3 regions of the Neobacillus sp. NPDC097160 genome follow, and region 2 is predicted to be linked to each of the others. Evidence: riboswitches for the same ligand, from Rfam matches in the RefSeq annotation. Region 2 holds a riboswitch; each other region holds the start of a gene.
The links. A riboswitch is a leader RNA that binds a small molecule or an ion and turns the genes downstream of it on or off. The one in region 2 is predicted to bind lysine.

Region 1 (7,875 bases), on a different contig from region 2:
ATTTTTGGTACGATTGATGAAACCGCGACATCATGGGTTATGAACGAGGAAAAGTATAATTTGCTTGCACTGGCATCCCCAGTCCATCGTCTCTTGATTAATGGCTGCGGGTTCGGTAGATTAGTAGAAAAGGGGGAATAATTTTGGAATATTTAAAATGGTCGTCGGAAGACAGTATTGCCACGATTACGATTCAACGTCCACCGGCAAACGCCCTTTCATCAGGCCTTTTAAGGGAACTGTCGGCTGTACTGGATGAAATTGAGTCAAACCGTGAGATTAGAGTAATTGTTCTACACGGTGAAGGACGCTTTTTCTCCGCAGGTGCGGATATTAAAGAATTTACCACGGTTACCTCTTCAGATGGGTTTGCTAACCTTGGCAGGTTTGGACAAGATTTATTTGACCGCATGGAAAAGTTTCCGAAACCGATTATTGCGGCGATTCATGGGGCGGCCCTCGGCGGCGGTCTTGAACTGGCAATGGCCTGTCACATCCGCTATGTTAGCGAAACAGCTAAACTTGGTCTACCGGAGCTGCAGCTTGGTTTAATTCCAGGATTTGCAGGTACACAGCGCCTGCCAAAATATGTTGGAGTTGCCCGTGCAGCAGAAATGCTATTCACGTCTGAGCCAATCACAGGTTTAGAAGCAGTACAATTCGGGCTGGCCAATCGTGCTTTCCCAGAAGCCGATGTATTAGAACAGACTTATAAGTTAGCCGGAAAAATCGCTAAGAAAAGCCCGATCTCAATTGGTGCGGCAATTCAATTATTGAACTATGCGAAAACAGAAGAGTTTTATGAAGGCACTAAAAAAGAGGCAGAATTATTTGGAGAAGTATTTGTCTCGAATGACGGCAAAGAAGGAATCCAAGCCTTTCTTGAAAAAAGAGAGCCAAACTTTAAAGGGGAATAACTTCTTTAAGCAGCGCGCCTGCTTAAAGAAGGCATTATAAACATTTTTTTTCTAAAAAATTTTCTCAATCTTTCAAACTGAGCGAATGCTCGAAATTTTAGGAGGTAAACCATGAACATTTATGTGTTAATGAAAAGAACCTTTGATACTGAAGAAAAAATTTCAATTTCCGGTGGAAAAATCAATGAGGATGGTGCTGAATTTATCATCAATCCTTATGACGAATATGCAATTGAAGAAGCGATCCAAGTCCGCGATGCCAATGGCGGTGAAGTAACCGTTATTTCTGTCGGTAACGAAGAAACGGAAAAACAATTGCGTACAGCACTTGCAATGGGAGCAGACAAAGCTGTCCTTATTAATACCGAAGACGATGTTGAAAATGGCGACCAATTTACAACAGCGAAAATCCTTGCTGAATACTTAAAGGATAAGGATGCTGATTTAATTTTAGGTGGAAATGTAGCGATTGATGGCGGGACTGGACAGGTTGGCCCTCGTGTCGCTGAACTTCTTAACATCCCTTACGTAACAACGATTACGAAATTAGAAATCGACGGAACAAATGTAACCGTTACCCGTGACGTTGAAGGGGATGCTGAAGTCATTGAAACGACTTTACCACTTTTAGTTACAGCACAACAAGGCCTGAATGAGCCGCGCTACCCTTCTTTACCTGGAATTATGAAGGCAAAGAAGAAGCCGCTTGAAGAAGTAGAATTAGATGATCTTGACCTTGAAGAAGATGATGTTGAAGCAAAAACAAAAACGATTGAAATTTATCTACCGCCTAAAAAAGAAGCAGGAAAAGTATTAGCCGGTGATTTAAATGATCAGGTTAAAGAACTTGTTCACCTACTTCATACTGAAGCAAAAGTAATTTAATCGTTATTTCATAAAAATTGTTTTTTCAGGAGGTAACTTACATGTCAAGAAAAGTATTGGTATTAGGAGAAGTTCGTGACGGCTCATTACGTAATGTTTCTTTCGAAGCAGTAGCAGCTGCAAAAACAGTTGCAGAGGGCGGAGAAGTTGTTGGAGTATTAGTTGGCGAATCTGTAAGCGCTTTAGGTGCTGAGTTCATCCAAAACGGAGCAGATCGCGTTGTCGTTGTTGAAAATGAGAAATTAAAACAATATACATCAGATGGTTATGCACAAGCATTACTAGCTGTTATTGATCAAGAAAAACCGGAAGGACTCGTTTTAGGTCATACAGCTCTTGGCAAAGACTTAGCACCACGAATTGCCGGTAAACTTTCATCCGGTTTAATTTCAGACGCAACTGCGGTTGAAGAAGCTGGCGGAAATATCGTGTTTACAAGACCTATTTATTCCGGAAAGGCATTTGAAAAGAAAATCGTTACCGATGGCTTAATTTTTGCAACGGTACGTCCTAATAACATTGCACCATTAGCAAAAGATGAAAGCAGAACCGGTGAGGTTTCCTCCCTATCTGTTGACATCAAAGACCTTCGCGCCATCATTAAAGAAGTAGTAAGAAAAGCGAGTGAAGGCGTTGACCTAAGTGAAGCAAAAGTGGTTATTTCAGGTGGCCGCGGCGTAAAGAGTGTTGACGGGTTTAAACCGCTTAAAGAATTGGCTGATGTACTAGGCGGTGCAGTTGGTGCTTCACGTGGTGCGTGTGATGCTGACTATTGTGATTACTCCCTACAAATTGGCCAAACCGGTAAAGTTGTCACACCTGACCTCTATATTGCCTGTGGTATTTCCGGAGCTATCCAGCACTTAGCCGGCATGTCTAACTCAAAAGTAATCGTAGCGATCAACAAAGACCCTGAAGCAAACATCTTTAAAGTTGCTGATTACGGCATCGTAGGCGACTTGTTTGAAGTTGTTCCATTATTAACAGAAGAGTTTAAAAAGCTTAAGGTTCATTCTTAATAAATGATGGAAAACGAGCGGAATTTTCCGTTCGTTTTTTTGTTTAATTTTGAATGAAGGGGGGAAAATAACAAGTAGAGCAGTTTATTAGCATGATATTCCAATCAATGATATACTTTCCGTAGTATTTCAGTATTAATTAGGGGGTAAATAAAAAATGGCTATTTCACATGTAACAGATCAAAACTTCTCTGCTGAAACAGGTTCAGGCCTTGTTCTTGTAGATTTTTGGGCACCATGGTGCGGACCTTGTAAAATGATTGCTCCAGTTCTTGAAGAACTTGACGCAGACATGGGCGATAAAGTAAAAATCACTAAGCTTGATGTGGATGACAACCCACAAACAGCTGCAAACTTTGGTGTTATGAGCATTCCAACATTGTTAGTGATGAAAAATGGCGAGGTTGTTGACAAAGTAGTCGGCTTCCAACCTAAAGAAGCATTAGCAAGTGTGTTAGAAAAGCACGTATAAGTTGAGATTAAAAAAACCTTAGCTGGATTTTTTCCGGCTAAGGTTTTTTTATGAAAAACCTCCCACTTCCCTTTATCGGTCGTTTGCATTAATATTTTATAAGATAGCGAAAAAAAAGAGACGGAGTGGAGTGGCCGGAAATGAATGAAACAATAAAGCAAAAACTGACACTGCTGCCTGATCAGCCTGGCTGCTACTTAATGAAAGACCGTCAGGGGACAATCATCTATGTGGGGAAAGCAAAAGTATTAAAGAATCGAGTGAGGTCCTATTTTACCGGTTCGCACGATGGGAAAACATTAAGACTTGTTAATGAAATCGAGGACTTTGAATATATTGTTACCTCTTCAAATATAGAAGCACTCTTACTGGAATTAAACTTAATCAAAAAATACGATCCGAAATACAATATCATGTTGAAGGATGATAAAAGCTATCCGTTTATCAAGCTGACTGCGGAAAGACATCCGAAACTGATCATCACGAGAAAAGTGAAAAAGGATAAGGGCAAATACTTTGGCCCATACCCGAACGTCGGAGCTGCCAACGAAACCAAAAAGCTGCTTGATCGTATATACCCACTGCGCAAATGCTCTACTCTTCCCGACCGCGTTTGTCTGTATTACCATTTAGGACAGTGCTTGGCACCATGCGTGAACGAAGTGAGCGAAGAACAGTATAAGCAAATGACCGATGAAATTACGCGCTTTTTAAATGGCGGGTATAAGGAGATAAAGAAAGAGCTCACGGAAAGAATGACTGCGGCAGCAGAGGAACTTGATTTTGAACGTGCAAAGGAATATCGCGATAAAATTGTTCATATAGAAACGATTATGGAAAAGCAGAAAATAACGATGACGGATTTTACCGACCGTGATGTCTTTGGCTATGCCGTCGACAAAGGCTGGATGTGTGTCCAAGTCTTCTTTGTCCGCCAAGGAAAGCTTATTGAACGGGATGTTTCCATGTTTCCCATCTACAATGAGCCGGAGGAAGAAATTTTAACCTTCCTTGGCCAATTTTATACAAAAGCGAATCACTTTAAACCAAAAGAAATTCTTATTCAGGATGAAGTGGATTTGACTATGGCGGAACAGCTGCTTGAAGTGAAGGTGCTGCAGCCGCAGCGCGGGCAAAAAAGGGACCTTGTCAAAATGGCGATTAAAAATGCCAAAATTGCCCTTAATGAAAAATTCTCCTTGATTGAAAAAGATGAGGAAAGAACCATTAAGGCAGTTGAAAACCTTGGGGAGCTGCTTGGGATCTATACCCCGCACCGAATTGAGTCATTTGATAACTCCAACATCCAAGGGACAGACCCCGTATCGGCGATGGTCGTTTTTATTGATGGTAAAGCAAACAAACGGGAATACCGCAAATATAAAATAAAATCGGTTAAAGGCCCAGATGATTATGAATCGATGCGAGAAGTCACCAGAAGAAGATATTCGAGAGCCTTGAAGGATGACCTGCCGCTTCCTGATTTAATTATCATTGATGGCGGAAAAGGCCATGTTGAGGCTGTAAGAGATGTCCTCGAAAATGAATTAGGTTTGGATATCCCGCTTTCAGGGCTTGTGAAGGATGAAAAACACCGAACATCGCAGCTTCTCTACGGGAATCCTTTGGAAATTGTTCCACTTGCTAGGAACAGCCAGGAGTTTTATTTATTGCAAAGAATCCAAGATGAAGTTCACCGCTTTGCGATTACCTTTCACCGGCAAATCCGCGGGAAGTCTGCTTTTCAATCGGTACTTGACGATATCCCGGGAATAGGGGAAAAGCGAAAAAAACAATTGCTAAAGGAATTCGGCTCCGTTAAGAAAATGAAAGAAGCAACATTTGAGGAATTTCGAGCCCTCGGAATTCCAGCAAATGCGGTAGAAGAATTAATCAATAAACTTCACTCATAAGCATTGTCAGAAAAAAAAGAACATGCTATAATGAGTGAAAATTTACATTACTATCACTTTATAGTACTAAAGTGAAGGTAGAGGTGCGAGCTTCAAGAGTAGTGGTTCTGAGAAGGATGAGCTTCGAAGAAGGATCATGAAAGGGAATGTTCGCCGAAGTGAAGAAGGTCTCATTTCTTTCTTTGCTGGTTCTGCATTGAATAAATGCAGGATTGTCAAGACCTATGTCTTGGAGAGCTATCTTACATTGTTTGTACGAGAATTTATTTTTTCGTGTTCTTGAAGCAATGAGATGCCCTTCTCATTGCTTTTTTGCGTTTTTGGGAGAATCTAAGCTTAATCAAATGAAAGAAGGGGAAGGCAGCAATGGGACTAATTGTACAAAAATTCGGGGGAACCTCCGTAGCCAATGTAGAAAGAATATTAAATGTGGCAGCATGTGTAAAAGAGGAGACCGAGCGAGGGAACAATGTTGTTGTCGTCGTTTCGGCAATGGGGAAATCCACGGATCAACTTGTCGGCCTTGCAAAGGAAATTTCCTCGCAGCCAAATAAGCGGGAAATGGACATGCTGTTATCTACTGGAGAACAGGTAACCATCTCATTATTGTCCATGGCCATAAATCAACAAGGACTTAATGCCGTTTCTTTCACAGGATGGCAGGCGGGAATCGTTACAGAACCGGTTCACGGAAACGCCAGAATTTCAAAAATTAATACTGAGGCAATCCAGACCCAGCTTTCTGATGGAAAGGTTGTTATTGTTGCGGGATTCCAAGGTGTAACAGAAGAGGGTGAAATCACCACACTTGGCCGAGGTGGCTCTGATACGACGGCAGTAGCATTAGCAGCAGCACTAAAAGCAGATAAATGCGATATTTATACCGATGTAACCGGGGTGTTCACCACGGATCCAAGGTATGTCAAGTCGGCACGCAAATTATTATCTGTTTCGTATGATGAAATGCTCGAGCTTGCTAATTTAGGTGCGGGAGTATTGCATCCAAGAGCAGTGGAGTTTGCTAAAAACTATCAAGTACAGCTTGAAGTTCGTTCAAGTATGGAGAAAATAGAAGGAACAGTCATTGAGGGGGAAGCAACAATGGAACAAAATTTAGTCGTACGTGGTGTCGCATTTGAAGATGAAATAACAAAGGTAACTGTATTAGGGCTTAGCAATTCACTAACAAGCCTGTCAACCATTTTTACAACCTTAGCACAGAATCATCTTAACGTTGACATTATTATTCAAAGCACAACAGAGGGAGGAAGTGCCAATCTGTCGTTCTCCATTCATACAAATGACTTATTAGAGACATTGAAGGTACTAGAGGACAATAAGGAAGTGCTGGGTTACGAGCAGCTTGATGCGGAAAATAAATTAGCAAAGGTATCGATTGTTGGTTCAGGCATGATCTCTAATCCAGGTGTAGCTGCAAAAATGTTTGAAGTCCTTGCCGCTAACAACATCCAAATCAAAATGGTCAGCACATCCGAAATAAAAGTCTCCGCCGTCGTCGAAGAGAAACAAATGCTAAAAGCAGTAGAATCCCTACACGCAGCATTCGAACTAAGCAAATAGTAAAAAGGGTGACAGGCACCATTAAGGTACCTGACACCCTTTTAACAGTAATTATAGGTTAAAGGCTCTTTATGCTCGTTGGTTTCACTTTATTTGATGGGATCTTTTGTATCCCATTTGATAGTGAATTGTACTTTATTTGCTTTTTTGACTGGGTGTTCGAAGGCTTCGGCGACGACTTCTTTTTGAAGCTCAATCTGCTGGGCAAGAAAACCGGCCTCGAGCTGGAAAAAGTGCTCAGCTTTTGATTTCACACGGGACACAATAAGAGGACTCGTTAGTTCAATATCAATTTCATTTTTTGTTTCTTTTTTTATTTCAAGCTGGCCCCATGAAGCATTAGCGAAAAACTCAACGACTTGATCAAAATCAACTAAAGGAAATTTCCTTGCCAGACGTTTCCCTGCCCAATACAAGATTTCAGGGGTATCTTTCCCTAAAATCTCAGGCAAAAGGATTTCCCTGATTAATTCATATCCGAATATCGAAATCGTTCGTGGTTCAGCAGCATTCACATTTAAATCAATGACTGTACTTTCTTTCACATGTTTCCCCTCTTTCTATCATTCTATTATATACAATTTGTGTTATGTTTCAGTACAGTTTTAATGGAAAAAGTAATATTATTGTGCAATATCTAATTTCATGTACCATCATAATTACTTTTTCCTAAAAGGTAAAATTATTAGCATTTAGATGTTGGTAATTAAATACAAAAAAATGGTTGTATATCTAAAAAAATCCAATCGAATTAAGTGTTCTACACCATTCTATTATAATATCAATATATTTTAAAAATTTTATTTTTTACTTAAGATTGTGTATCCGTTTTCTTGACGCTCCAAGTTGTTGGGAGTAAAATGGACATGTCACATTATTGTCACAGTGGTGCTAAGTTAGAATTCTTTAAGGGGAATTAAAAAGGGAAGAAACCTAACATTATTTTTTAAAAATTAAAGGGGGGTAAAAAAATGGCGGGTAATCGAGAGTTTGTTAATCGCAGATTGCATTCGCTGCTGGGCGTTATTCCAATCGGGTTATTCCTGGTGCAGCACCTTGTAGTCAACCATTTTGTAACAGGAGGACCG
Region 2 (7,875 bases):
CTTGGAACAAGTGCGTTTCGAGCGGGAGAAGCCCAGCCATCTAAAAAAGAAATAAAACAGATGAGCAAATAAATCCAAAATAGCCACCCATCATTAAAAACAGTTGTAGTTAAGCACAATGCTAACAGCAGTAACGTTTTTCCGCTTTGTGAAAAAAACAAGATTGACTTAAGTTTGTATTTATTGATGACCAATGGTGCCAATAACCCGCTAATTAACGCAGAAAAGGTATTAAAAAATGGAACCAGTGACATATAGGTAACAGAACCCGTCGCATCAAAGATCAATTTAATTAAACAAACCACATATAAAATGTCTCCAAGATTGGCAAACATTTGTCCAAACCAAAGAAACCGGAAGGAAGCTTGTTTTCCGACAAAAATGGACATAGTACACCCTCACTTTTTATTGAATTTTTTTATAAAAAAGTAAGGTTTATCTACATCGGACATCCTCCATTTATAACCAGTTTCATTTCTTTTCAGTATAGCAATTAAAAGAGATAAAAATAACCCCAAATTTTGGGGTTATTTTTATTATTGAGGATTCGGCCTGTGGAACAGGCCCATTACTTCAATGGTTTCTGTAATATTCACGAAAGCGGCAGGATCCACTTCCGTAATGAGGTTTTTCACTTCATTCAATTCATACCTAGAAATGACTGTAACCAATACGTTTCGTTTGTCATTGGAGTAGCCTCCTACTCCATCCATGATTGTCAACCCTCTATATAAATTAGTCAGTAAATGCTCTCTCATTTCTTGACCTTTTTCTGTAATAATCATTAACGTTAATTTCGCATGGTCTGTGTATATCGCATCAACCACTTTACCAGTTACATAAATAGAAACTAATGTGTTTAATGCCGAATCCCAATTAAATAAAAAGCCACTTATAACGATAACAACGGCGTTCATCCCTGATAGGAGTGTGCCAATCGGAAAATCTCTTTTCCTTGATACAATCATTCCGATGATGTCAAATCCACCAGTTGAACCAGAACAGCGGAACACGATTCCTACCCCAATACCCGTCAGAGCACCGCCAAAAATCGAAGATAATATCGTATCTTTAGCAATCTCATGTACTGGAACCAAGTATAATCCCATTGAAATAATAAAGACTGAAAAAATCGAATTCATAATAAATCTTTTTCCAAGCATTTTATATCCGATAATCAATAACGGAAGGTTTAACAGAAAATTAGCAAGTCCCGTATTGATTGGAGATACCATTCCAAAAATCATCGAAATACCACTAAGCCCGCTGCTTAATACCTGATGAGGAATTAAGAAGAGATTAAATCCAACCACGACAATGAGTGACCCCAGTATTAATCCAAGAAACTGCAACTTTTATCATCCCCCGCCATTTGTTCTTTTTTAAAATAATACCGATTCTCGAATGTGAAGTAAATTTAATAGTTTTTTACAATAATAAGAAATTGTCTGTAAATTTTTCCATTGACTTTTTCAAAATAATATTTATACTTTATAAATATATTAACTTCATAGTAAAAATCCTCATCAAACCGATGAGGTAGAGGTCGCGGTTTTTATAAGTAATGCGGACGAGATGTAGAGACATCCCTGACTCCGTTTGAAAGGAAAAGCTGCCGAAGTGTGTTTTTCATCTCTGGAAAAGCATGCTGGGGCTGTCTCCGAACAGGAACAGAACTGTCACGCATAGTCCTACCAGCCATGCGTGTTGAGCTATCTTTCGGAAGGTATGATGCGGGGTATTGACAATGCCATCGATTCTACTTCGATGGCATTTTTTATTCCAAACTCCTTCCTGAAAAAAATAAAAAGGAGTCATGACCATGCAAACAGCAAGACCACTAAAACAAAATGACTATACCGGTGAACTGACACCAAAAAATGAAACGACTGAACTAAAAAGAAGCTTAAAATCACGACACCTTACAATGATTTCACTTGGCGGAACAATCGGAACCGGCCTATTCCTTGCAAGCGGCGGCGCCATTCATTCTGCCGGACCTGGCGGTGCCATTCTCTCCTATCTTATCATTGGGGTCATGGTATACTTTTTAATGCAAAGCTTAGCAGAGATGGGCGCCTATATGCCTGTTGCCGGAAGCTTTAGTACGTATGCGACTAAATTTGTTGATCCTGCCCTAGGCTTTGCGCTCGGCTGGAATTACTGGTACAACTGGGCTATCACTATTGCTGCCGAATTAGCTGCTGTAACCATGATCATGAAATTTTGGTTCCCAAATACCCCATCATTGGTTTGGAGCAGCATCTTTTTAGTGATTATGTTTCTATTAAATTATCTTTCTGTAAAAGGTTTTGGGGAAGCTGAATATTGGTTCTCTCTAATAAAAGTAGTAACGGTTATTATCTTTATTATTACTGGAACATTAATGATTTTTGGTATTATGGGAGACCATGCGATAGGATTTAAAAACTTCACAATTGGTGATGCCCCGTTCCACGGCGGATTTATGGCCATGCTCGGTATCTTTATGGCTGCGGGATTCTCTTTCCAAGGGACCGAGCTTTTAGGTGTTGCAGCAGGTGAAACCGACAATCCTGGAAAAGCTATTCCAAAGGCAGTAAAATCAGTATTTTGGCGGATTCTTTTATTTTATGTACTAGCGATTTTAGTCATTGGACTTCTTATTCCTTATACAAATAGCAACTTAGCAAATGGAGATGTTTCTGTTAGTCCATTTACACTTGTCTTTCAAAAAGCTGGCATTGCCTTCGCAGCTTCTGTAATGAATGCCGTTATCTTAACAGCGGTATTATCTGCCGGAAATTCAGGAATGTATGCTTCGACACGGATGCTTTGGGATTTGGCTCGTCAAGGAAAAGCCCCAAAATTTCTTGGTAAACTTAATAAAAACGGTGTACCGGTAAATGCATTAATTGCCACAACCTTAGTGGGAACTCTTGCCTTTCTTGCTTCTTTCTTTGGAGATGGCACCGTTTATGTATGGCTCTTAAACGCATCCGGTATGTCAGGTTTTATCGCTTGGCTCGGAATTGCAGTTTGCCACTATCGTTTTCGTAGAGCATTTGTGGCGCAAGGCAAGGATCTTAGCCTATTACCATATAAATCAAAATTCTTCCCATTTGGTCCAATTTTCGCCTTTGCCGTCTGTGGTTTTGTTGTTTTAGGACAAAACTATTCTGCCTTTATGGGTGACCATATCGATTGGAGCGGTGCATTAGTTTCATACATCGGTTTACCATTATTCCTATTATTATGGCTTGGCTATAAATTTACAAAGAAAACAAAGGTTATTCCTTTGGAAAAATGCGATGTAACAAACTAATAAGGATATAAAAAACAGACTCATTATTCGAGTCTGTTTTTTATTTGACTACACATTATAACGCTTTACTTTTCCTCGGATGACCAAACATATAAATCTTCAATTTGGCAATTTAATTCCTTGGAAATTGTCATCGCAGTATTTAAGTTCATTACTTTCTTTGACAAGTAATCGTTAAGCTGGCTTTGAGGAATGTTTGTATTCCTTTCCAAGCCTTCTAAGTCCATACCGTTTTTGGATAAGAGATCTTTGAGGTTACTTTTTTTTGCTTTATAATTAGTCAAAATGACACCTCGCTTTTGTAAAGCATACCATAGTTACATTATAATGGAAAGGTGGACGGCTTCCATTCTTCCATTTGCTGATTTCATATTCCGTTAAGTATCAAAAAGGAACATTCATTTTGTGGTATACTTAAGAAGGAATAGTAAAGGGGTGTTGAATTTGAAAAACTCAAATAACCGCTACATTAATGGTCAAACAGTAAATATTAAAGAAACAGGTGAAGTTGTTACAATTTTAAAATGGCAGTATGTAAAAAATATGAAGAGATATTCTTATATCGTTAAAGAATACCCAGGTACATTTTATTTCGAAGAAGAGCTGCAAGATTTATAAACCAAAAAATGACAACGCAAAAGAAGACCAATTCAGCGAATCGGTCTTCTTTTACTTCTTCAGCATTTAAAATTCTGCATTGCCTGGTGTTCTAGGAAAAGGAATTACGTCCCTTATGTTAGACATCCCAGTCAGGTACATAATTAAACGTTCAAACCCAAGGCCATAGCCTGAGTGTTTCGTCCCGCCGTATTTTCTTAGCTCTAGGTACCACCAATATTCTTCTTCTGTCATACCAAGCTCATTAATTTTTCCGGCAAGAATGTCTTCCCGTTCTTCACGCTGACTGCCGCCAATCAATTCGCCGATTCCCGGTACAAGTAAATCGGTCGCAGCAACCGTTTTGTTATCCTCATTTAAGCGCATGTAGAAGGCTTTAATTTCTTTTGGATAGTCCGTAACAAATACTGGCCGTTTGAATACTTTTTCGCATAAATAACGTTCGTGCTCTGTTTGCAGATCAAGTCCCCATTCCACCGGGTAGGCAAATGTTTCCCCTGACTCTTTCAACATCTCGATTGCTTCTGTGTACGTCACACGGCCAAAGTTTGCCTTATGGGCATTATTTAGACGCTCTAACAACCCCTTTTCAATAAAGCTGTTAAAGAAGTCCATTTCTTCAGGAGCTTGCTCTAAAACAAACCCAATTACATATTTCACCATTTCTTCGGCTGAATCCATGATATCTGGAAGTTCTGCAAATGCCAGCTCTGGTTCAATCATCCAAAATTCAGCTGCATGTCTAGCTGTGTTAGAATTTTCCGCTCTGAACGTTGGCCCGAACGTATAAACATTTCGGAATGCCAGCGCAAATGCCTCCGCTGAAAGCTGCCCGCTGACAGTGAGATTTGTTTCTCTATTAAAGAAATCTTTGCTCAAATCCGTTTTTCCTTCTTCATTTTTAGGCAGATTGTCCATATCAAGTGCGGTTACTCGAAACATTTCCCCTGCACCTTCCGTATCACTGCCGGTAATAATTGGTGAGTGCACATAAACAAATCCTTTATCTTGGAAAAATTTATGAATAGCATATGATGCTAATGATCTCACACGGAAAACGGCTGAGAAGGTATTCGTTCTTGGACGTAAATGGGCGATTGTTCTTAAATATTCAAAGGAATGCTTTTTCTTTTGTAATGGATAATCAACATTTGATGTACCTTCAACAAAAATGTCAGTTGCTTTAATTTCAAACGGCTGCTTTGCTGTTGGTGTATGAATAAAGTCCCCCACTACTTTTATCGATGAACTAATCGGAAGCTTTGCAATATCCTTAAAGTTCTCCAATTGTTCATCGAATACAATTTGCACCCCTTTAAAGAAGCTGCCATCATTTAATTCAATGAACCCAAAGGTTTTGGAATCGCGAATCGTCCGTATCCACCCAGACAACTGGACCTTTTGGTCAATATAACTTTCCGTATTTCTGTACAAATCCTTGATTAAGGCCTGTTTCATGAGTTTTCCTCCTAAATCATATGTATAAGGTTTAGTTAATAGTCAGTAGGATTGTATTCATCCCGCTAGTCAAGATGACAAATAAAAAAACTCCCATCCCCTTTGGGACGAAAGGTGAGATTCGCAGACTATCATCGTTTTTCTTATATCCCTTCAATATTATATAAAATATTATACCAAATAAGCAATATTCAACAAAATTTCTGGTTCAAAAGTGGCTTGTTCATCCTTAATCCCCATCATATTTTTGATAATTTTCAGAAAATTAGCAGGAATTTTTTAATTGTAGTCGAATTATTAAGAAATAATCGATTCTTGATTGGGGGTTACTTTGTGGACAAGGTTACATGTATTGCTTATCTTCTATACAAGTCTTCTAAGAATCAAGACATCCGAGAAAAAGCTATCCAATTATTGAATGGCGATGTGTCTATTCGCGATCTCAAACGAAATGTTTCTATTCAAGCACATCTAGTTATTGCAGAATCCTTACTGAAAAAAAACAAAATAGATAAAAACCAAGTGCAGTTATTTGCAGAGGAATTTATGGTGCTCGAGGTTTAAAGCTTCCATTTGGAAGTTTTTTTAATATTTTCGAATAAAATACCAATCCTGAATGTCCGGTAACAATTGTCGAACAACTATCGTCATAAAATATAATTTTCCGTAATACTATGAATCGTTGTCTAATTTTGCTTCATCAAATATTTCATTCAACAATTTCAATCGTAAAGAAAGGTGATAAAATGGTACAAGTGGAAGTAACAATAACCTTCGAAGGAAAATCCTATTTAACGAATGTCATTACAAATCGAGAAACATCTGAAGATGAAATATTACGTCTTGCTTTTGAACAAGTCCAAAAGCAATGGAAAAAATAAGAAAACAAAGCCGCTAGGGCGCTGGAGCTGGACATTTCTCGACGTCGAAATTTATACTTATCAATAAAAAAGCTGCAGGATTCACAAGAATTCTACAGCTTTTTTTGCTTACGATTTTATCTTAACTCATACGAATCTTTAGACACAGAATCCATGAGCGGACTGATTTCATCTGTTGCAAACATATGCAATTCATGCATGGCACGGGTACAAACTGTATAGAATAATTTCCGTTCACTTTCTCTCTTATATTGCGAACAATCATAAAGAATGACGGCATCAAATTCGATCCCTTTTGCCAGATAGGACGGAATCACAAGATTGCCCTTTTCATAGGACACGGTCCCTTTTTCGATTAAATGAAGCGGCAATTCGTTTTTCAGTGTTTCATAAACCGCCTTACTCTCTGTGACAGTCCTGCAAATAACCGCAATCGTGCGATGTCCCTCCTCCTTAAATTCCTTCATTTTTGTAAGAATTGCACTATTCACCTCAGCATGTTTTACCCCTTCAATTATCGGCTTACTGCCCTTGCGGTTAAATGGTTCTATTTTTTCTCCGCCGTCAATCAATCCGCTTGTAAATTCGACAATTTCCCTCGTAGAACGATAGGTTTTTGTTAACACAAATGCCTCAACATCTTCATCGCTAAAATTCAAATCCGTAAGAACTGTCTCTGAACCCGTCGCACCTGAGAAGATCGCTTGATTGAAGTCCCCAAGCAGCGTTATTTTGCTATAAGGAAAAAGCCTTTGGATAAAAGCGAATTGAAATGGGGAATAATCTTGTGCTTCATCAATGAAAATATGGCGAATCGCTGTGTTCGATTTCCTACCCTCAATTAAATCCTGAAGGTATACGTATGGAGTGGCATCTTCATAAGGAATAACCCTATTATGAAAATTCTCTACTGTTAACTTACAAATCTTTGACCAGTTTAGCGGAAGACTTTCATCTGTTATTTTATCTTGTTCAAATATTTTCAGATAAACTTGAGTGGTATCAATAAATTTCAAATTCTTCACTCTTACAAATAATGGCTTGAATTTTTCTTTTACGACCATTTCTGCAAGAAACTTTTGTTCCCGCTCAAAATCATCAAATGTATTGTCTGAAAATCGATTTTTCTCTTGAAGTTTTTTGAATGCCTCCATATAATCCTCTTTTTCAAGGAATTGGATTTCTTCCTCCACCCAGCTCCTTGAACGTTCCCGTTTCATTGCACGTCTTAATTCTTTTAGTAACCAATCCTTGACGAGCTGTATCCTGTTTGGAATGGAATAGTTTTTTTCAAGAGCATAAAAAAAATCATAAATTTCCTTTTTCGTTATGATTACATCTCCCCTAAAGGATAAATCCCTAAAGAGCAAGCCATTACTGGATAATTTGGATGCATACTGATCAATGATTTTTTTAAAATTCAGGCTTGCCTTAAAGCGAATTCCTTCCACTCTTGTTTGATACTCTACTTCATTTTCCCCACTGAGCAGATATTCCATTTGAGTAAATGGATCCTCAACTGCAAACGCTTTTCCAAGCCTGTGATTTAAGTATTCCTGGAAAGTAGATTGCTGCATATTTTCTTCGCCCAGCTCAGGCAGCACCGTTGCAACA
Region 3 (7,875 bases), on a different contig from region 2:
TAATCCCCCTTTCTAAAGGCTTTTGACTGTAAATACCCTTAGTGGGTAAAAGAAATTACTGGGAAAAAGGTGTCGTTATTTCGCCAACAACATAATGTCAATCCACACTGACCATATTCCCTAATTTTTATTAACAAGCATTTTATCAAAGGTAAAATTAACCATCATTATAAAAAGTGGTGTATGATTAAAAGGTATCATCAATTAGTCAGATTCTAACAAATTAACATCTGAATCTTACTATTATTTAATGAAATGGGAGGTCTATATGCTAAGTCAATCATTAATTGAAGACGTACTGACAGCAGCTTTATCAACCGGCGGGGATTTTTCGGAGATTTTCGTTGAGGATCGGTTTACCAATAATTTTACATTGCAAAGTGGCAAAATTGAAACCTGTCTCTCCGGACGTGATTTTGGGATTGGCATTCGTGTGTTTAAAGGATTGCAGAGCACCTATGCCTATACAACAGACCACAGCAAGGAAGGTCTTCTTAAAGCAGCCAACAATGCAGCACAAGCCATTAACGGCAAAACAATTATTCAACTGTCCCCTCTTGTACAAGAATCATTTGACACCATTCATCCCATTCAACTTTTGCCGCAAGAGGTGGATAAATCCCGCAAAGCCGTCATTATGAAACATGCTTTTGATACAGCCAAAAACTATCATTCTAGTATCTCACAGGTGACTGTCCGGTATATGGATGAAGAACAAAATGTGCTAATTGCCAATTCAGAAGGGAAATTGATCGAGGACAAACGCGTTCGCTCAAGACTGGCGATTCAGGCTGTAGCAATGCGTGACAATCAAATGGAAACAGGCTTCTATGGACCCGGCGCCCACCAAGGCTTTGAGTTCTTTGAAAATATAAATCTGGATCATTATGCCACGGAAGCCGCCCGAATTGCTGTGACGATGCTGGATGCCAGTCCATGTCCGAGCGGAAAATTCCCTGTCATTATCGATAATGAATTCGGCGGGGTAATTTTTCATGAAGCTTGTGGACATGGATTGGAGGCTACCGCCGTTGCGAAAAACAACTCTGTATTTGCGAATCGCATTGGGGAAAAGGTCGCACCATCCATTGTTACATATATCGATGATGGTACGATTCAAAATGAATGGGGTTCCATCAATATAGACGATGAAGGCGAAAATGCACGGAAAAATGTTCTCATCGAAAATGGTATTCTAAAAGGCTATTTAATTGATAAATTTAATTCTCGCAGAATGGGGTTGGAATCAACCGGTTCAGGCAGGAGACAATCCTTCCGCTTTGCTCCAACATCAAGGATGACGAATACGTATATTGCCCCTGGAAAATCAACACCTGAAGAAATCATTGCTAATACCGAACATGGAATTTATACCAAATATATGGGCGGCGGCCAGGTTAACCCAGCTACAGGTGATTATAACTTTGCGGTCATGGAAGCATATGAAGTAAAGAACGGTAAGCTCGGAAAACCGTTAAAAGGCGCTACTTTAATCGGTAATGGACCTAAAACCTTGCAGCTTGTCGATATGGTTGGGAATAATTTAGGACACGGTGCCGGGATGTGCGGTTCACTAAGTGGAAGTATTCCAGTTAACGTCGGTCAGCCAATGATCCGTGTCAGCGAAATTACTGTCGGTGGGACGAAGGGGGAATAAAAAATGACGATACAAGAATTTCAAGCAAAACTATTTAGTGCAGCTGAAAGCAGCGGTTTTACCGATGTCGAAATGTATTTTGAGAAGAAAGAAGTTTTTGGCTGCCAAGTATACAAAGGCGAAATTGATCAATATGAAATTGCCGAAGACGGCGGCATTTCCTTCCGCGGAAACATTAATGGGAAAATGGGTTATGCCTATTCTGAAAAAATCGATGAGGCCTCCATCCCCTTCTTATTAGAAAACGCAAAAGAAAATACGACGATAATGCATGATGAAGATATTGAAGAAATCTTTGCCGGCAGCCGGCAGTATGAGCAAGGAAACTTTTTCTCAACAGCTTTAAATGAAGTCACCACCCCTGAAAAAATACAATTTATCAAGGATGTTGAACGTGAATTACTGGCATTGGATCCTAGAATCGTCGCGACCGACTATTGCATGATTCGGACTGAATCGGTCTCGAGAAATTTGTCAAATAATAAAGGGTTAACATTAACGGATCAAATGAATTATTTGTATGTCCTTGTAGAAGCAATTGTTAAAGACGGCGAGGAAACGAAAACATCGTTTGAATTTAAAGTGACAAAAGACTTCTATCGCTTGGATGCAAAGGAAATTGCTCAAAAAGCTGCGGAAGAGGCACTATCACAATTAGGGTCAAGAAATATTGATAGTAAAGACTATCCGGTTTTATTAAGAAATGATGCTGCAGCAAGTCTTTTGGCAACATATGTTTCAAATTTTTCAGCTGAAAACACGCAAGCAGGTATCTCTTCCTTAAAGGATAAGCTTGGAAAGCAAATTGCCGGAGGAAAAATTACGATTGTTGATGATCCATTCCTTGAGGATGGTCTTGCATCCAGGACTTTTGATAGTGAAGGTGTTGCGACCAAGAAACTTACTTTAGTTGAGACCGGTGTCTTACAATCCTTGCTTCATAATCAAAAAACAGCGAAAAAAGAGCAAACGGAAACGACTGGGCATGCACATAAAGATTCCTATAAAAGTGCTGTCAAGGTCGGTCCATCCAACCTTTTTATCGAACCATCTTCGATTTCGTTTGAAGATTTGCTTAGTAGTATGAACGAAGGCATTTTAATTACGGATCTATCAGGCTTGCATTCCGGGGCAAATACGGTTTCAGGGGACTTTTCAGTTGCTGCCAATGGTTATTATATTGCTGATGGTAAGGTGCAATTTCCGGTTAACTTAATGACCATCGCAGGTAATTTTTATCAATTATTGCAAAATGTCGAGGAAATTGGCTCTGATTTAACATTCCCGCTATCACCGATTGGCTCTCCTTCGGTTTTAGTTAAATCATTGGCGGTTACGGTAGAGTAAAACTGGGTTAATGAACCAATTCCAATAATACGATTTCCATATGCTGGCACGAACATATAAATATAAAAAGGGCCTTCAATATAATGAAGGTCTTTTATATTGATATGGAGAGTAGGAAATTGAATGCCAAGCGGTATGCATCAAGTTGAGGTAGGGGTACCAATTAATAAGGTTTGGAATTTTATAAAGGATATGGATAACTGGGCTCCACTTATTCCTGGATATATTCATCATCAGAAATTTACTAAACGTCAGTCTACCTGGGAATTTTATAGTGATATTGGCATTTTAAAGAAAAAGGTTAGTCTGATGATCAATATAAAAGAATGGAATGAACCAACAAAGGTTTCCTTTACTTTACAGGGGGTAAATGAGAAATTTTCAGGCGGAGGATATTATCTGGCAGAAGCGATTGATAAAAATAAAACTAGGATGACAGGCTTTCTCGATATGACTGCCGAAGGTCCAATGGGTTTTATGATTAATGGAGTATTAAATTCTTATATCCCTAAAATAACGGAGGAAATGGTCATCGCCATCTCCACAAAATTGGAAGAGCTAAATAGATTTTAATGTTGCCTCTAAATCACAAAAAAAAATTTCTTTTCTTTTTAGAATGGGCAGAGCCAAAAAATAATTTTTGGCACTGCCTCTCACATGCTAATTAAACACACTTTTAATATGTTTTGTATAATATTGAACGAAGGATTCAAATACATTAAGATAGATCGGGAAAATTAACTTGAATTAAAATGAATTATCTGGTATATTAGCAATCAATTAAATACTTTCTTACTTCAAAACCTTTTGAAGTGAGGATAGAGGCGCAAAGACCATTAGTACACAATTTGAGGATAATGAGATCCGGCGATGATTGTGGAAAGGGGAATTTGCCGAAGCTTCAATGAAACTCATTCGACTTGAAGCTGGTTCTGCTGTTGAATAAGCACAGAATTGTCATATAGGAAACTATATGGAGGGCTATCTCACGCATAGGAACTTATTTTTATTATGTTTCTAAAGCAGCAGCGAACCCTCGTTGTTGCTTTTTTGCGTCGATTTGGAATTGGTTTCAACCCCTCTAATTTTATAAAAAATGATATAAAGGGTGAGCTTGATGAATTTTGGCCAAGTATTAACTGCAATGGTGACGCCATTTGATCAAAATGGTGAAGTTGATTTTGATGCTACAAAAGAATTAGTTAACTATTTAATTGCGAATGGGTCTGATGGATTAGTCGTTGCAGGTACAACGGGTGAGTCCCCTACCTTAACAAACGAAGAAAAGGTCGCTTTATTTAAATATGTTGTAGAGGTTGTTGACGGTAGAGTACCTGTCATCGCCGGAACGGGCTCCAATAATACGAGAGCCTCGATTAGCTTAACTAAGCAAGCTGAGGAAGCGGGCGTTGATGGAATTATGCTTGTTGTTCCCTATTATAACAAGCCATCTCAAGAAGGTTTATTCCAACACTTTAAAGCCATTTCAGAATCAACCATCTTACCGGTAATGCTATATAATATACCTGGACGAAGTGTGATCAACATGTCTGTTGATACGATTGTTCGTCTCTCAATGATCGATAATATCGTCGCGATAAAAGAAGCAAGCGGCAATTTAGATGCGATGGCAGAAATTATTAGCCAAACACCAGATGATTTTTCGTTGTACAGTGGTGATGACGGCTTAACATTACCGGTTTTAGCGATTGGCGGAGCAGGAGTCATTTCAGTCGCATCCCATGTCATCGGAAACGAAATGCAGGAAATGGTCAATAGCTTTAAAAACGGCCATCTAAAAGATGCAGCCTCAGCGCATCGCAGCCTCCTCCCAATCATGAAAGCTTTATTTGCTGCACCTAATCCAACACCGGTAAAAGCCGCTTTAAACATGGCCGGAATCAATGTGGGCGGTGTTCGTTTACCAATGGTACCATTAACAATTGGCGAAGAATTAGCACTAAAAGAAATTCTACCAGTTAGTGTCATTGAAAGATAAAACCACAAAAGCTGCCTATCTCCAAAATCGATAGGCAGCTATTTTATTTATTCCTCTTTGCAATTAGATGTCGTTACACACCTTTATATGCTAATCGATAAATCTCAGCTAATTCCGTTACTAACGGAAGCTTTGGATTGGCAGTCGTACATTGGTCTTCAAAGGCACGATCGGCTAGGAAATCAACTTTGCTTTCGAATTCAGCTTGATCAATTTGATTTGCTGCTAAGCTCATTGGGACTTCCAGTTCTTTAGCCAATTGAATGATGGCCTGAACGAGACTTTCTACACCTTCCTCAGTCGTTTTTGCAGGTAAACCTAATGTTCTGGCAATTTCAGCATAACGTTTGTCGGCTTTAAAATGGTTATACTTTGGAAATGCAGTAAACTTCTTTGGTTTTGTCGCATTATAACGAATAACATGCGGCATGAGAACGGCATTTGCACGTCCATGTGCGATATGGAATTCTGCTCCTAATTTATGTGCAAGACTATGGTTAATACCTAAAAAGGCATTAGCAAAGGCCATACCGGCAATCGTTGAGGCATTATGAACCTTTTCACGTGCCTCTTCGTCACTGCTATTTTTGTAGGCTCTTGGCAAGTATTCAAATACGAGCTGAATAGCCTTCATCGCAAGTCCGTCCGTAAAATCATTGGCCATACAGGAAACGTAGGCTTCAATCGCATGTGTCAATACGTCTAAACCTGTATCCGCTGTAATATGTTTCGGTACCGTCATGACGAATTGCGGATCAATAATCGCCACATCCGGTGTCAATTCATAATCAGCGAGCGGATATTTAATATTCGCCTCTTTATCGGTAATAACCGAGAAAGACGTCACTTCTGATCCCGTCCCAGAGGTCGTCGGAATCGCAACAAATTGCGCCCTTGATCCAAGATGAGGATATTTTACGATCCGTTTGCGAATATCGAGGAATTTTTGTTTTAATCCAAAGAATTCCGCATCAGGATACTCGTAGAACAACCACATTCCTTTGGCCGCATCCATTGCCGAACCGCCGCCAAGGGCAATAATCACATCCGGCTGGAATTTAGCCATCATTTCTGCACCTTTCATCACCGTCTCAATGGATGGATCTGGTTCCACCTCTGAAAAGATTTCGCAGTGGACATAATCTGGACGCTTCCGTAAATAATAAAGAACTTTATCTACATAGCCTAATTTCACCATTCCAGGGTCAGTGACAATGAACGCTTTTGAGATTTTCGGCATTTTCGCTAAATATTGAGTAGAATTCTTCTCAAAATAAATTTTAGACGGCACTTTAAACCATTGCATATTAATATTCCTTCTGGCCACTTTTTTAATATTGATTAAATGAATCGCACCAACGTTGGTGGATACAGAGTTTCCGCCATACGAACCGCAGCCAAGTGTTAAGGATGGAATATAGGCATTATAAATATCACCAATGGCACCCTGTGAGGAAGGAGCATTTACAATGATCCGGCCTGCTTTCATTCTTAAGCCAAATTCTTTGATGACGGTTTGATCATTGGTATGAATGACAGCGGAATGTCCTAAACCACCAAACTCCAGCATTTCTTCTGCCCTCTTATAGCCTTCATCATGATTGCTAACCTTATAGCAAGCTAAAACCGGGCTTAATTTTTCTCTTGATAACGGATATTTAGATCCGACTCCTTTTAATTCCGCGATTAAAATTTTCGTGTTTTCCGGTACAATAACACCTGCCAAGGCGGCAATTTTGGAAGCAGCCATCCCTACGATGTTTGGATTTACCGCACAGGAATGTTCATTGATGACTAATTTTTCAACCTTTCCTTTTTCTTCCTCATTTAAGAAATAACAATTGTTCGCAATCATTTCCCTTTTAACATCAGCATAAATTTCTTTATCAATAATAACGGCTTGTTCGGAGGCACAAATCATCCCGTTATCGAATGTTTTCGATAAAATTAAGTCATTCACTGCTTGATTTAGATTGGCTGATTTTTCTATATAACAAGGTACATTCCCTGGTCCAACTCCAAGGGCAGGTTTACCGGAGCTGTAAGCAGATTTGACCATGCCGGCCCCGCCAGTTGCAAGTATCATCGATATTTTCATATGGTTCATCAGTGCCTGTGTTGCTTCAAGCGATGGTGTTTCGATCCACTGAATGCAATTCTCTGGTGCACCCGCCTTTATGGCCGCATCCCTGAGGATTCTAGCCGCTTCACTGCTGCAATTCTGTGCTGATGGGTGAAAGGCAAAAATAATTGGATTTCGCGTCTTAATGGAAATAAGTGCTTTAAACATCGTCGTGGAGGTTGGGTTTGTAACAGGTGTAACCCCTGCGACAACGCCTACCGGTTCTGCAATTTCAATAATGCCTTCATGTTCGTTTTCATTGATGATCCCAACGGTTTTATCATATTTGATATTATGATAAACATACTCTGTTGCAAACATATTTTTGATGATTTTATCTTCATATACACCTCTTCCAGTTTCTTCAACAGCAAGCTTTGCAAGAGGCATATGCTGATCAAGACCCGCTAAGGCCATTTGTTTTACAATTTCATCAATCATTTCCTGGTCAAAACTGCGGAATTCCTCCAATGCCTTAAGGCCGTTTTCCACTAAAGTATCAATCATTTTTGTCACAGACTGCGTTTCTTTTACTGTTTTTTCTACCAAAGCCATCATTGTCCCTCCAATTGTTTAAATGCTTGTAAGTTTGTGATATATTTCACAAACATGTGTAAAAAAATAATAATAGGATTTGCTGTTCAATCCTTATTAGTCACAAACTGGATTTCGTGGAATCTTTTCAAATAAAATATCTGTTAGGACTTTTGAATATTTTTTGACAATGATTACGTAATTAACTGTCCAAAT

Region 1: linked by a shared signal. The riboswitch ahead of ACIQXV_RS13405 (aspartate kinase) and the one ahead of ACIQXV_RS06575 (amino acid permease) in region 2 are both predicted to bind lysine.
Region 3: linked by a shared signal. The riboswitch ahead of dapA (4-hydroxy-tetrahydrodipicolinate synthase) and the one ahead of ACIQXV_RS06575 (amino acid permease) in region 2 are both predicted to bind lysine.

The regions. Positions count from the first base shown of each region.
Region 1 is NZ_JBIWDU010000008.1:160,262-168,136, reverse strand. It holds gene ACIQXV_RS13435 (fatty acid metabolism transcriptional regulator FadR) at 1-141, shown strand, start outside; gene ACIQXV_RS13430 (enoyl-CoA hydratase) at 144-917, shown strand; gene ACIQXV_RS13425 (electron transfer flavoprotein subunit beta/FixA family protein) at 1,029-1,802, shown strand; gene ACIQXV_RS13420 (electron transfer flavoprotein subunit alpha/FixB family protein) at 1,844-2,821, shown strand; gene trxA (thioredoxin) at 2,979-3,293, shown strand; gene uvrC (excinuclease ABC subunit UvrC) at 3,434-5,206, shown strand; lysine riboswitch at 5,277-5,454, shown strand; gene ACIQXV_RS13405 (aspartate kinase) at 5,573-6,787, shown strand; gene ACIQXV_RS13400 (YslB family protein) at 6,877-7,332, opposite strand; gene ACIQXV_RS13395 (succinate dehydrogenase cytochrome b558 subunit) at 7,759-7,875, shown strand, end outside.
Region 2 is NZ_JBIWDU010000003.1:422,894-430,768, reverse strand. It holds gene ACIQXV_RS06585 (MFS transporter) at 1-389, opposite strand, end outside; gene ACIQXV_RS06580 (YitT family protein) at 537-1,352, opposite strand; lysine riboswitch at 1,533-1,723, shown strand; gene ACIQXV_RS06575 (amino acid permease) at 1,823-3,304, shown strand; gene ACIQXV_RS06570 (helix-turn-helix domain-containing protein) at 3,370-3,588, opposite strand; gene ACIQXV_RS06565 (hypothetical protein) at 3,749-3,922, shown strand; gene asnS (asparagine--tRNA ligase) at 3,989-5,380, opposite strand; gene ACIQXV_RS06555 (hypothetical protein) at 5,714-5,944, shown strand; gene ACIQXV_RS06550 (BA3454 family stress response protein) at 6,127-6,261, shown strand; gene helD (RNA polymerase recycling motor HelD) at 6,378-7,875, opposite strand, start outside.
Region 3 is NZ_JBIWDU010000005.1:291,411-299,285, forward strand. It holds gene ACIQXV_RS09740 (TldD/PmbA family protein) at 269-1,657, shown strand; gene ACIQXV_RS09745 (TldD/PmbA family protein) at 1,661-3,004, shown strand; gene ACIQXV_RS09750 (SRPBCC family protein) at 3,128-3,577, shown strand; lysine riboswitch at 3,816-3,996, shown strand; gene dapA (4-hydroxy-tetrahydrodipicolinate synthase) at 4,122-5,003, shown strand; gene adhE (bifunctional acetaldehyde-CoA/alcohol dehydrogenase) at 5,077-7,680, opposite strand; gene ACIQXV_RS09765 (hypothetical protein) at 7,777-7,875, opposite strand, start outside.